Regions from separate parts of the Azospira sp. genome, predicted to be linked through region 1. Evidence: predicted binding sites of a transcription regulator. Region 1 holds the regulator's gene; the other holds the start of a gene.

Region 1 (5,520 bases):
CTCTACGGCGAAGGCATCTCCCGCGAGGGCGAGATCATCGAACTGGGGGTGGCCAACAAGCTGATCGAGAAGTCCGGCGCCTGGTACTCCTACAAGGGCGAGAAAATCGGCCAGGGCAAGGACAACTCCCGGGAATTCCTCAAGGCCAACCCGGCCATTGCCCAGGAAATCGAAGGCAAGATCCGGGAAGCCCTGGGCGTGGCCAACCCCGCCCCGGCGGCCGCAGCCGGAGAATGACCCCGAGCCTGCGCCAGCGGGCCCTGGGGCTGCTGGCGCGGCGGGAGTACAGCCGGGCCGAACTGGCCCGCAAGCTGGCGCCCCACGCAGAATCCGAGGCTGAGCTGGAGGCCCTGCTGGACGACCTGGCGGCCCGCCGCCAGCTTTCCGATGCCCGCTATGCCAGTGAAAGGGTCGCCATCCGCGCCCGCCGCTACGGCGATGCCCGGCTGGCCCAGGAACTACGGCAGAAGGGCGTGGCCGAGGAAACCGTCGCCGCGGCCCTGGCCCAGGGCGGCAGCGAGCTGGAACGGGCGCGCCAAGTGTGGCAGAAGAAATTTGCCGCCCTGCCCGCCGATCTGGCCGAGCGGGCCAAACAGACCCGCTTCCTCCTCAGCCGCGGCTTTGCCGCCGCCACCGTCCGCCAGGTGCTGCAGGGCGGCTGGGACGACGAGTCCGGCAGCGACTGGTAGAACCCCCGGGCGACACCTCTGGCACAATGCCTTTACGCCCCCGCATTCATAGAATCCGATAGCCCATGTCCGAGCAGAACCCCGACCTCATCGCCAAGCTTTCCGCCAACAACCTGAAAAAGCGCTACAAGTCCCGCACCGTGGTGCATGACGTGTCCTTCGAGGTGGGCAGCGGTGAGGTGGTCGGCCTGCTGGGCCCCAACGGTGCCGGCAAGACCACCTGTTTCTACATGATCGTCGGCCTGGTGCCCTCCGACGGCGGCTCCATCCAGCTGCAGAATCAGGAAGTGACCCACTTCCCCATCCACAAGCGGGCCCATCTGGGCATTTCCTACCTGCCCCAGGAGGCTTCCGTCTTCCGCAAGCTCAACGTGGAGGAGAACATCCGCGCCGTGCTGGAACTGCAGAAGCTGCCCAAGCACGAGATCGACCTGCGCCTGGAGGAACTGCTGGAAGAGCTGCACATCGGCCACATCCGCGCTTCCAATGCCGCCGCCCTGTCCGGTGGCGAGCGCCGCCGGGTGGAAATCGCCCGGGCCCTGGCTACCTCTCCCCGTTTCATCCTGCTGGATGAGCCCTTCGCCGGCGTGGACCCCATCGCCGTGCTGGAAATCCAGAAGATCATCCGTTTCCTCAAGGACCGCAGCATCGGCGTGCTCATCACCGACCACAACGTGCGTGAGACCCTGGGCATCTGCGACCGGGCCTACATCATCAATGAGGGCCGGGTGCTGGCGTCTGGCCGCCCGGATGAGATCGTTTATAATGAAGACGTCCGAAAAGTATATCTGGGCGAGAGCTTCCGTCTCTGACGAGCCCAGTCTCCGAGTCTTTCCCTCAACCCGCTCATTGCCGCCGGCCCCTTCGGCCCCGGGTCCATGAAACCAACCCTCCAACTCAAACTCTCGCAGCACCTGGCCCTGACGCCACAGCTGCAGCAGTCCATCCGGCTGCTGCAACTGTCGACGCTCGAGCTGGAGCAGGAGTTGGAGAAGTATCTGCTGGAAAACCCCCTGCTGGAGCGCGAGGACGAGAACTACGAGCCCTCCTACAGCGGGAGCGAAGGCGAATACGCCGGCAGTACGGCCGAGGCTGCTGCCGAAGGCCCGCGGGAAGGCGATAGCGGCGAATCCGGTGAAGGCGCCGACAGTCACGGCCCCGAAGAAGTCCGGGACGACAGCCGGGACAGCCTGGGCGAAGGCGAGGACTGGTTTGCCGAAGGCAGCTACCCTTCCGCCTCCCGCGACGAGGACGAGGATTCCGACTTCCAGGAAGTGCAGGCCGCCAACACCTCCCTGCGCGACCACCTCAACTGGCAGCTGGGCCTGATGCAGCTCTCCGAGCGGGACCGGCAGCTGGTCAGCTTCCTGATCGAGGCTCTGGACGAGGACGGCTACCTGACCCAGCCCCTGGAGGAGCTGCAGGAAGCCCTGCCGGAAGAGCTGGAAATCGACCTGGACGACCTGCAGATCGCCCTGCGCCACCTGCAGCACCTGGACCCGACCGGTGTCGGCGCCCGCACTCCGGGCGAATGCCTGGCCCTGCAGCTGGAAGCCCTGCCGGCCGACGAGGTGCGGGACCAGGCCCTGAAGCTGGTGCGCCATCACCTGGAACTGCTGGCCGGCCGGGACTTCACCAAGCTGAAGAAGCTGCTGGGCTGCGACGACGAGCGCCTGCGCGCCGTCACCAACCTGGTGAAGAGCCTCAACCCCCGGCCCGGCGCCCAGTACGCGCCCCTGGATGCCCGCTACATCACCCCGGACGTGGTGGTGAAGAAGGTGCGCAACCAGTGGACCGCCAGCATCAATCCGGACGCCTACCCGCGCCTGCGCATCAACCGGCTCTACGCCGAGATCCTCTCCAAGCAGCGCGGCTCCAGCCTCTCCGGCCAGCTGCAGGAGGCCCGCTGGCTGATCAAGAACGTGCAGCAGCGTTTCGACACCATCCTGCGCGTGTCCCAGGCCATCCTGGACCGCCAGCGCCAGTTCTTCGAACACGGCGAGGTGGCCATGCGTCCCCTGGTACTGCGGGAAATCGCCGAAACCCTGGGCCTGCACGAATCCACCGTTTCCCGGGTGACGACCCAGAAGTACATGGCCACCCCCCGGGGCATTTTCGAACTCAAGTATTTCTTCGGCAGCCATGTGGCCACGGATACGGGGGGCGCCTGTTCGGCCACCGCCATCCGGGCCCTGATCAAGCAGCTGGTGGCGGCCGAAGACCCCAGAAAACCCCTTTCGGACAGTCAAATATCCGAAATTCTTGGCCAACAAGGCATTGTTGTGGCGCGTCGAACCATTGCAAAATACAGAGAAGCGCTCAACATTTCGCCGGCCAACCTACGCAAGTCCATCTAAAAAAGGAGCGAGCCATGAACCTGCACATCACCGGACATCACCTGGAAGTCACCCCGGCGATCCGCGACTACGTCACTGCCAAGCTGGAGCGGGTTACGCGTCACTTCGACAGCGTCATCGACGTCAACGTCATCCTCACCGTGGAAAAGCTGAAGCAGAAGGCTGAAGTCACCGTGCGCGTGCCCGGCAAGGACATCCACGTGGATGCCGAGGATGCCGACCTGTATGCCGCCGTGGACACCCTGATCGACAAGCTGGACCGCCAGGTGCAGAAGTACAAGCAGAAGGCCCAGGATCACCACCGCGACACCATCAAGAATCACATCGAAGAGTGATCTGATTCCCTCTCCGGGACTGGGACGAAAGGCATAGGCGGCGGGGTCGTTTTCCGTTATGATCCCGCCACTTTTCGCCAGGTATCCTGCCTGAATCCCAGTCTCCAACCGGCCCTGCCGCCGCCATCCCGCTGTTCGGGGAAGGTTCCCGCCCCATGGATCTGATCGCCAAACTCCTCCCTCCCGCCCACATCCTGCTGGACCTCGAAGCCAGCAGCAAGAAGCGGGCATTCGAGCAGGCCGGACTGCTGTTCGAGAACAACCTGGGCATCGCCCGGGCCACGGTTTTCGACAGCCTCTTCGCCCGGGAAAAACTCGGTTCCACCGGCCTGGGCCAGGGGGTTGCCATTCCCCACGGCCGCATCAAGGGGCTCAAGGAAGCCGCCGGCGCCTTCATGCGCCTGTCCGCCCCGGTGCCTTTCGATTCCCCCGACGGCAAGCCTGTCGGCCTGATGTTCGTGCTGCTGGTGCCGGAACAGGCCACCGAGCAGCATCTGCAGATTCTTTCCGAGCTGGCCCAGCGTTTCTCCGACCGGGCCTTCCGCGAGGCCCTGGGCGCCTGCGACAACACCGACGACGCCCACCGCCTGTTCACCGACTGGGGGAACCATGCGGCAAATCTCCATCAGCCAGCTGTTTGAGGACCACCAGGACAAGCTGTCCCTGACCTGGGTCGCGGCCCAGGGCGCCGAACGCTCCATCGAGATCCGGGAGCGGGGCAACTACGGCGCCGACGTGGTCGGCCACCTCAACCTGATCCACCCGGAACGCCTGCAGGTCATCGGCGCCGCCGAGTACCAGTGGCTGAGCCGGGTCAATCCTGAGCGCCTCAAGGCGCAGATGAACGAAATCTTCGCCGCCCAGCCCCCCGCCGTCATCGTCGCCGAGGGACTGGAAGTGCTGCCGGCCGTGCTGGAGGGCTGCGAGAGCACCGGCACGCCCCTGTTCACCACCGCCAAACCCTGCTCGGCCGTGATCGACCTGCTGCGCATCTACCTTTCCCGCCGCCTGGCGGACACGGTGTCGGTGCATGGCGTCTTCATGGACGTGCTGGGCATGGGCGTCCTCATCACCGGCGATTCCGGCGTCGGCAAGTCCGAACTGGCCCTGGAACTGATTTCCCGGGGCCACGGCCTGGTCGCCGACGACGTGGTGGAACTGGCCCGCATCGCCCCCGCCACCATCGAGGGCCGTTGCCCTGGCATGCTGCGGGACTTCCTCGAAGTGCGGGGCCTGGGCCTGCTCAATATCCGCACCATCTTCGGCGAGACCGCCTCCCGGCGGAAAATGAAGCTCAAGCTGATCGTGCACCTGCAGAAGCCGGTGGCCGGGGTGGATGCGCCGCGCCTGCCCCTGGATGCCCAGACCCAGGAGATCCTCGGCGTGGCCGTGCGCAAGGTGGTCATTCCGGTGGCTGCCGGGCGCAACCTGGCGGTGCTGCTGGAGGCGGCGGTGCGCAACAGCATCCTGCAGCTGCGCGGCATCGACAACATGCAGGAATTCATCACCCGGCAGCAGAAGCTGCTGCTTGACGACGATATTTGACGAACGCATAGTGGTAAGCCCTGCCTGACCACTGACGGAGACACCATGAAAAAGATGCTGCTTGCCCTGTGTTCCCTGGCCTGTATCGGCCTGGCTCCCGTTGCCGGCGCCGCCGACGCGGCCAAAGCGCCGACGCCCCAGCAGGAGCGCATGAAGAACTGCAACAAGGAAGCCGGCGAGAAGGGCCTCAAGGGCGACGAGCGCAAGGGCTTCATGAAGACCTGCCTCTCCGGCAAGACCGCCGACGCTCCCGCCGCCAATGCGGAGTGCCAGTCCAAGGCCGCGGAGAAGAAGCTGGCCGGTGCCGCCAAGGCCTCCTTCATCAAGAAGTGCGAAGCCGACAGCCAGGCTGCCAAGTAAGCCAGGGGCGGACTTCCCGCAAAAATGCCAGCCGATTGAAGGCTGGCATTTTTTTTGACAGAATGGCCTGCCCCATTCCACCTGCCCCGGCGTTGATGCCGGGGACTTTTCCTGGAGTCCCGAGATGAAGCCTGCCCCCCTGCGTGCCGCTTCCCGCCTGCTCTGCTGTGGCCTGCTGCTGGCGGCAGCCGGCGGCGCCCGGGCCTTCAGTTTTGCCGAGGACGAGAAGCAGGG
Region 2 (5,520 bases), on a different contig from region 1:
GGGACTGGGCGGCGCTTTCCAGGCGGCCCACCACCTCGCTGTTGAGGGCGGCCTCCCGCTGGGCCAGGGCCACCGTGCCCTGCACTTCCTGCAGCAGTTCCCGTAGGCTGGCGCCGACCTTGTGCTGCTGTTCCAGCAGCTGGCCGTTGCCGGCGCTGGCGGCGGCCAGGCTGCCGGCGGCGCTCTGGATGGCACGTCCGGCCTCGGCCACGGTCTGGGCGGTGTGGTCGAAGCTGCGCCCGGCGGCGGCGAAACCGCCGCAGGCCAGTTGCACGGCTTCGGCGCCGGCGCTGAGCTGGCCCATGGCCTGGCTGCCGGCCCGGTTGAAGCTGGCGACGCAGCTTTCCAGGGTGGCGGCGGCATTTTTCAGTTCCGTGGTGACGCCCTGCAGATGGCCGGCCACCTTGCCCATGAGCTTGTCGGTCTGCTCCGTCAGGCGCTCCTGCTGGGCCTGCTGGCCGCCGCCGATGGCCTCGGAGACGCCGGCCACCTGCTGGGCGAGCTGGCCGGCCAGCTGGGCCATGGATTCCTGGATGGCTTTTTCCAGACGCTGGCTGCTGGCCTCGAAACGCTGGCCGGTGGCTTCCAGGCTTTGCAGCAGGCGCTCCTGGCGCTGCTCCGCCTCCCGCTCCTGGCGTCCCAGCTGTTCGCCGATCTGCTGACCCACATTGCCCAGCAGGCCGTCCAGGGCCTGGCTGATGCCGCCGGCCACCGCCTTGCCCTGCTGGGCCTCCATCCGTTCCAGGGTCTGGGTCAGGCGCTCCAGGGGCGCGCGGATGCTGTCGCCGACGGCGCCGGCCAGGCCCGCCGTCATGTTCTCCAGCTGGCGCTGGCCGGCCTGTTGCTGCTGCTCCAGCAGGCTGGCCAGGGCCTGGCGCATTTCCGCCACCAGGGCCTGGCGCAGCTGGGCGGCCTGTTGTGCCGCCTGCTGGGCGGCGCCCTCGCTGGCGCCCACCAGGCGGGCCAGGTATTCCTCGCCGATGCCGGTGTCGAAGAGACTGTCGATGAGCTGGTTGAGGCGTTCCACCTGGCGGTAGCGGGCCACCACCAGGGATTTTTCGACCCAGGTGAGGAGCATGGCCAGACCGATGGCGATGGCGGAAATCTTGAAGGCGTGGCCGACGCCCTGGATCAGCTCCCTGAGGCTGCCCCGCACCACGTCGGCGCTGGCGGAAACCTCGAAGTGGGTGAGGCCGACGATGAGGCCGGAAAAGGTGCCGAGGATGCCGATGCCGGTGAGGATGCCCGGCAGGTGCTTGTAGAACTCGGCCCGCAGGGGCGTATCCACCAGGGCCTGTTCGGTGAGGAAGCTTTCCGCCAGGGCCGTGGCGCGCCAGCGGGGGCCGGCCTCGGTGCGGGTCGGGTGCAGGGTCTGGGCGTATTCGCGCCACAGGTGGGCCAGGGGCGGGGCGCCCATGATGTCGCGGCCGATCTGCTGGGGATCGGGGTTGCCGCCGCTCTCCCGCAGCTGCTCCAGCTGCCCGATGGTGCGGCGGAAGAGGCGGCCCAGGCCCAGGGCGGGCAGGACGAAGCGGAAGATGAAACCGGTGCAGATGGCCGCCAGGAGCAGGGCGATGACCAGCATGTGGCCCGGAATGTCGGTGGCGGCGAGGAGGGAAGTGAGGGAGGAAGGCATCGGGCCCGGCGGGTCAGGGTGGTCGGCAAAGGCGGCAACGAGCCCGGATTCTAGCACCCCGGCCCGGCGCTGCTGCCGGTGGCCTCCGCTACCGCAGCGGGGGAGCGGTGCGGGTCCGGGATTGATGCGGGTTTGGGGTGGCTGGAGGCCGGCGCCGTTCCTGGCCTCCAGCCATGGCATGGCCGGGAGGCGCTTGCCGCCTGCCCCGGCGGCAGGGGGTGTCCGAGGTGGTCGTCGCCAGGGCCTGGGTGGGAACTGTTTGCATCTGTCATCTTTGCAGAGTGGAAAGAAAGTTTCCAGGTGTCGGCTTTGTTACGTCGCAAGGTTTACAACTTTATGAAACGCCATTTCACGCGAGTTCCGTAGCTGCTTGATTGTTATGGTTTTGCCCTGTCTGGCACGGTTCTTGTAATCGTCCCACCCCAATAAGGGCGCGGCGATCCCCGCGCAACCATGCAAATAGCCCCGTGGGAACGGGGCAACAGACCGAGGGTGAGGCCATGCAAGAGCAAAAACTCCAGTCCCTGGAAATCCACGAGCACGTCATCGAGGCGGCCAAGCGCCTGGAAATGGGCCGCCGGGAATTCCTCCAGTTCTGTACGGCCATGGCCGCCACCCTGGGCCTGCCGGCCGGGGCCGAGGCCGCGGTGGCCGAGGCGGTGGCGGTGAAGAAGCGCCCCTCCGTCATCTGGCTGCACTTCCAGGAATGCACCGGCTGTACCGAATCCATGCTGCGGGCCGAGCATCCCACCATCGAGAAGCTGATTCTCGACGTCATCTCCCTCGACTACCACGAGACCCTCTTCGCCGCCGCCGGCCACCAGATCGAGGCCGCCAAGCAGGCCGCCATGAAGGCCAACAAGGGCCAGTACCTGCTGGTGGTGGAAGGTGCCATCCCGACCAAGGATGGCGGCATCTACTGCAAGGTGGGCGGCAAGACCGCCATCGACATCGTCAAGGAATGCGCCACCGACGCCGCCGCCATCATCGCCATCGGCTCCTGTGCCTCCTGGGGCGGCATGCCTTCCACCGACCCCAACCCCACCGGGGCCGTGGGGGTGAACAAGATCATCGACAAGCCGGTGGTGACCATTCCCGGCTGTCCGCCCAACCCCTACAACTTCCTTTCCACCGTGGTGCACTTCCTCACCTTCGGCCAGCTGCCGCCGGTGGATGAGCTGGGCCGTCCCAAGTTCGCCTATTCCCGCCTGGTGCACGAGAACTGCGAGCGCCGCGCCCACTTCGACGCCGGCCGCTTCGCCATGGAGTTCGGCGACGAGGGCCACCGCAAGGGCTACTGCCTGTACAAGCTGGGCTGCAAGGGTCCCGAGACCTACGCCAACTGTCCCACCATCCTCTTCGGCGACGCCGGCGCCGGCACCTGGCCCGTGGCCTGCGGCCACCCCTGCATCGGCTGTACGGAGCAGGGCGTGGGCTTCCAGAAACCCATCCACCAGACCGCCAAGGTCATGACCTACGCCCCGCCCGCCTCCTTCCCGCGCATCGTCGAGGAACAGGGCAAGGGCGCCTCCCTCGGGGCCGCCGCCGTGCTGGCTGCCGTGGCCGGGGCCGCCGCCGGGGCCGGGGCCATGGTGGCGAAGAACCTGGGTCTCTCCCACGCCGCCGAGGAGGCCGAGAAGGCCAAGCAGTCTTCCGAACAGAAACCCGCCGAGAAGGTGTGACCATGACTTCCCGTCGCAATTTCCTGAAAGGGACGCTGGCGGGGGGCGCAGCCGCGGCTGCGGTCTCCGTTTCGGTGAGTGGCCCGGCCTGCGCCCGGGACAACAATCCCCAGCCCGAGGGCGCCCTGGGCCTGCTCTACGACGCCACCCTGTGCGTCGGCTGCAAGGCCTGCGTCGCCGCCTGCAAGGAGGTCAATGGCAACCCGGCGGAGTTCTCCACGCCTGAACAGCTGTGGGATACGCCCCTGGATACCACTGCCAAGACCTTCAACGTCATCAAGATGTTCCGCAGCGGCACCATGGAGACGAAGGACGATCCGGACAACGGCTACGCCTTCATGAAGACCTCCTGCCTGCACTGCAACGATCCCTCCTGCGTCTCGGCCTGCCCGGTGTCGGCCATGACCAAGGACCCGGTCACCGGCATCGTCGGCTACGACGCCGACGCCTGCATCGGCTGCCGTTACTGCGTTGCCGCCTGTCCCTTCGGCATTCCCAAGTACGACTACTCCTCCGCCACCGGCAAGATCGGCAAGTGCGAGCTGTGCCGCCACCGCCTGCCGGAAGGCAAGTACGCCGCCTGTGCCGAGGTCTGCCCCACCGGCGCCACCCTCTACGGCAAGGTGTCGGACCTCAAGGCCGAGGCCGAACGCCGCCTCTCCCTCAAGCCCGGCACCAAAACCGTGTTCCAGCGCGGCCAGCTGGGGGGCAAGGACCAGAGCTACGAAAACGTGGTGGGCCATTACGTGCAGCACGTCTATGGCGAGAAGGAAGTGGGCGGCACCCAGGTGATCAAGCTGTCCGCCGTGCCCTTCGAGAAGGTGGGCCACAAGCCCCTGCCCGAGCGTTCCGCCTCCTCCAAGTCGGAAACCCTGCAACACACGCTCTACGGCGGGCTGGTGATGCCCCTGGCGGTGCTCGGCGTGATGACCTATTTCGCCAAGCGCAACGTCAAGCCTGACGACGACGAGCTGTAAGGGAGAGATCGCAATGTCTGCACAACAACACGCTGCACCCACCCCCGTCGGCGGCAAGCTGCTGACCCCGGTGACCCTCACCGCGGCGACCCTGATCGTGGTGGCCCTGGCCATCATCCTGGTCCGTTTCGTCTTCGGCCTGGGCGCCGTCACCAACCTCAACGACGGCTACCCCTGGGGCCTGTGGGTGGTGGGCGACGTGGTCATCGGTTCCGCCTTCGCCTGTGGCGGCTTCTCCGTGGCCATGCTGGTCTACATCTTCAACAGGGGCGAATACCATCCCCTGGTACGCCCGGCCCTGCTGGCCTCCCTCTTCGGCTACACCCTGGCCGGCGTCGGCGTCATCTTCGACCTGGGCCGCTGGTGGAACTTCTGGCACATCCTGACCCCGGGCTACGCCTCGGCCAACTCGGTGATGTTCGAAGTGGCCCTGTGCATTTCCCTCTACATCGTGGTGATGTGGATCGAGTTCTCCCCCACCTTCATGGAAAAGTGGGGCATGCACGAGAAGCGCAAGAAGCTGAACAAGGTGATGTTCTTCTTCATCGCCCTGGGCACCGTACTGCCCATGATGCACCAGTCCTCCCTCGGCTCCCTGCTGGTGGTGATGGGCACCCAGGTGCATCCCCTGTGGCAGTCCATGGCTTTGCCCCTGATCTACCTGCTTTCTGCTATCACCATCGGCTACGCCGTGATTCTCTTTGAATCCTGCATGGCCGCCGCCGGCTTCCGCCGCCAGATGGAGACCCACATCCTGACGCCCCTGTCCAAGGTCATGCTGGGCATGCTGGCGGTGTTCCTGGTGGTGCGGATGGGCGACCTGCTGGTCCGCGGCGCCTTGCCCCGGGCCTTCGAGGGCAGCCTGCAGGCCCTCATGTTCTGGCTCGAGATGGCCTGCTTCATCGCTCCCCTGGCGCTGCTGGGCAAGGAAGCCTCCCGCCGCAACCCGGCCCGACTCTTCGTCGGCGCCGTGCTGCTGATGCTGGGCGGCGTCCTGCTGCGCATCAATTCCTACCTGGTGGGCTACGAGACCGGCGACGGCTGGCACTACTTCCCCTCCGTCCCCGAAATGCTGGTCACCTTCGGCATGTTCGCCATCGAGGTCTTCGGCTACATCGTCATCACCCGCCGCTTCCCGGTCCTGGCCGCGGAAGACGCCGCTGCACACTAAGAATTCAAGGAGAAACCCAAAATGACCAAGCGCGTAACGATCGATCCGGTGACC

Evidence for each region. Region 1 encodes sigma-54, which starts transcription at its own class of promoters, with help from an activator protein. Its sites were predicted from a motif close to TGGCACGCTTNCTGCTNA; they were not measured.
Region 2: a site for sigma-54 is predicted at 2,032-2,049, ahead of OEL49_RS00185 (hydrogenase small subunit). Genes of this name have one in related genera too.

What each region holds. Positions count from the first base shown of each region.
Region 1 is NZ_JAOTRW010000006.1:226,505-232,024, forward strand. Features, by position in the region: gene recA (recombinase RecA) at 1-237, shown strand, start outside; gene recX (recombination regulator RecX) at 234-689, shown strand; gene lptB (LPS export ABC transporter ATP-binding protein) at 755-1,501, shown strand; gene OEL49_RS10825 (RNA polymerase factor sigma-54) at 1,568-3,046, shown strand; gene hpf (ribosome hibernation-promoting factor, HPF/YfiA family) at 3,061-3,381, shown strand; gene ptsN (PTS IIA-like nitrogen regulatory protein PtsN) at 3,537-4,022, shown strand; gene hprK (HPr(Ser) kinase/phosphatase) at 3,991-4,926, shown strand; gene OEL49_RS10845 (PsiF family protein) at 4,972-5,286, shown strand; gene OEL49_RS10850 (hypothetical protein) at 5,411-5,520, shown strand, end outside.
Region 2 is NZ_JAOTRW010000002.1:39,000-44,519, reverse strand. Features, by position in the region: gene OEL49_RS00190 (hypothetical protein) at 1-1,636, opposite strand, end outside; gene OEL49_RS00185 (hydrogenase small subunit) at 2,137-3,318, shown strand; gene hybA (hydrogenase 2 operon protein HybA) at 3,321-4,295, shown strand; gene hybB (Ni/Fe-hydrogenase cytochrome b subunit) at 4,309-5,466, shown strand; gene OEL49_RS00170 (nickel-dependent hydrogenase large subunit) at 5,488-5,520, shown strand, end outside.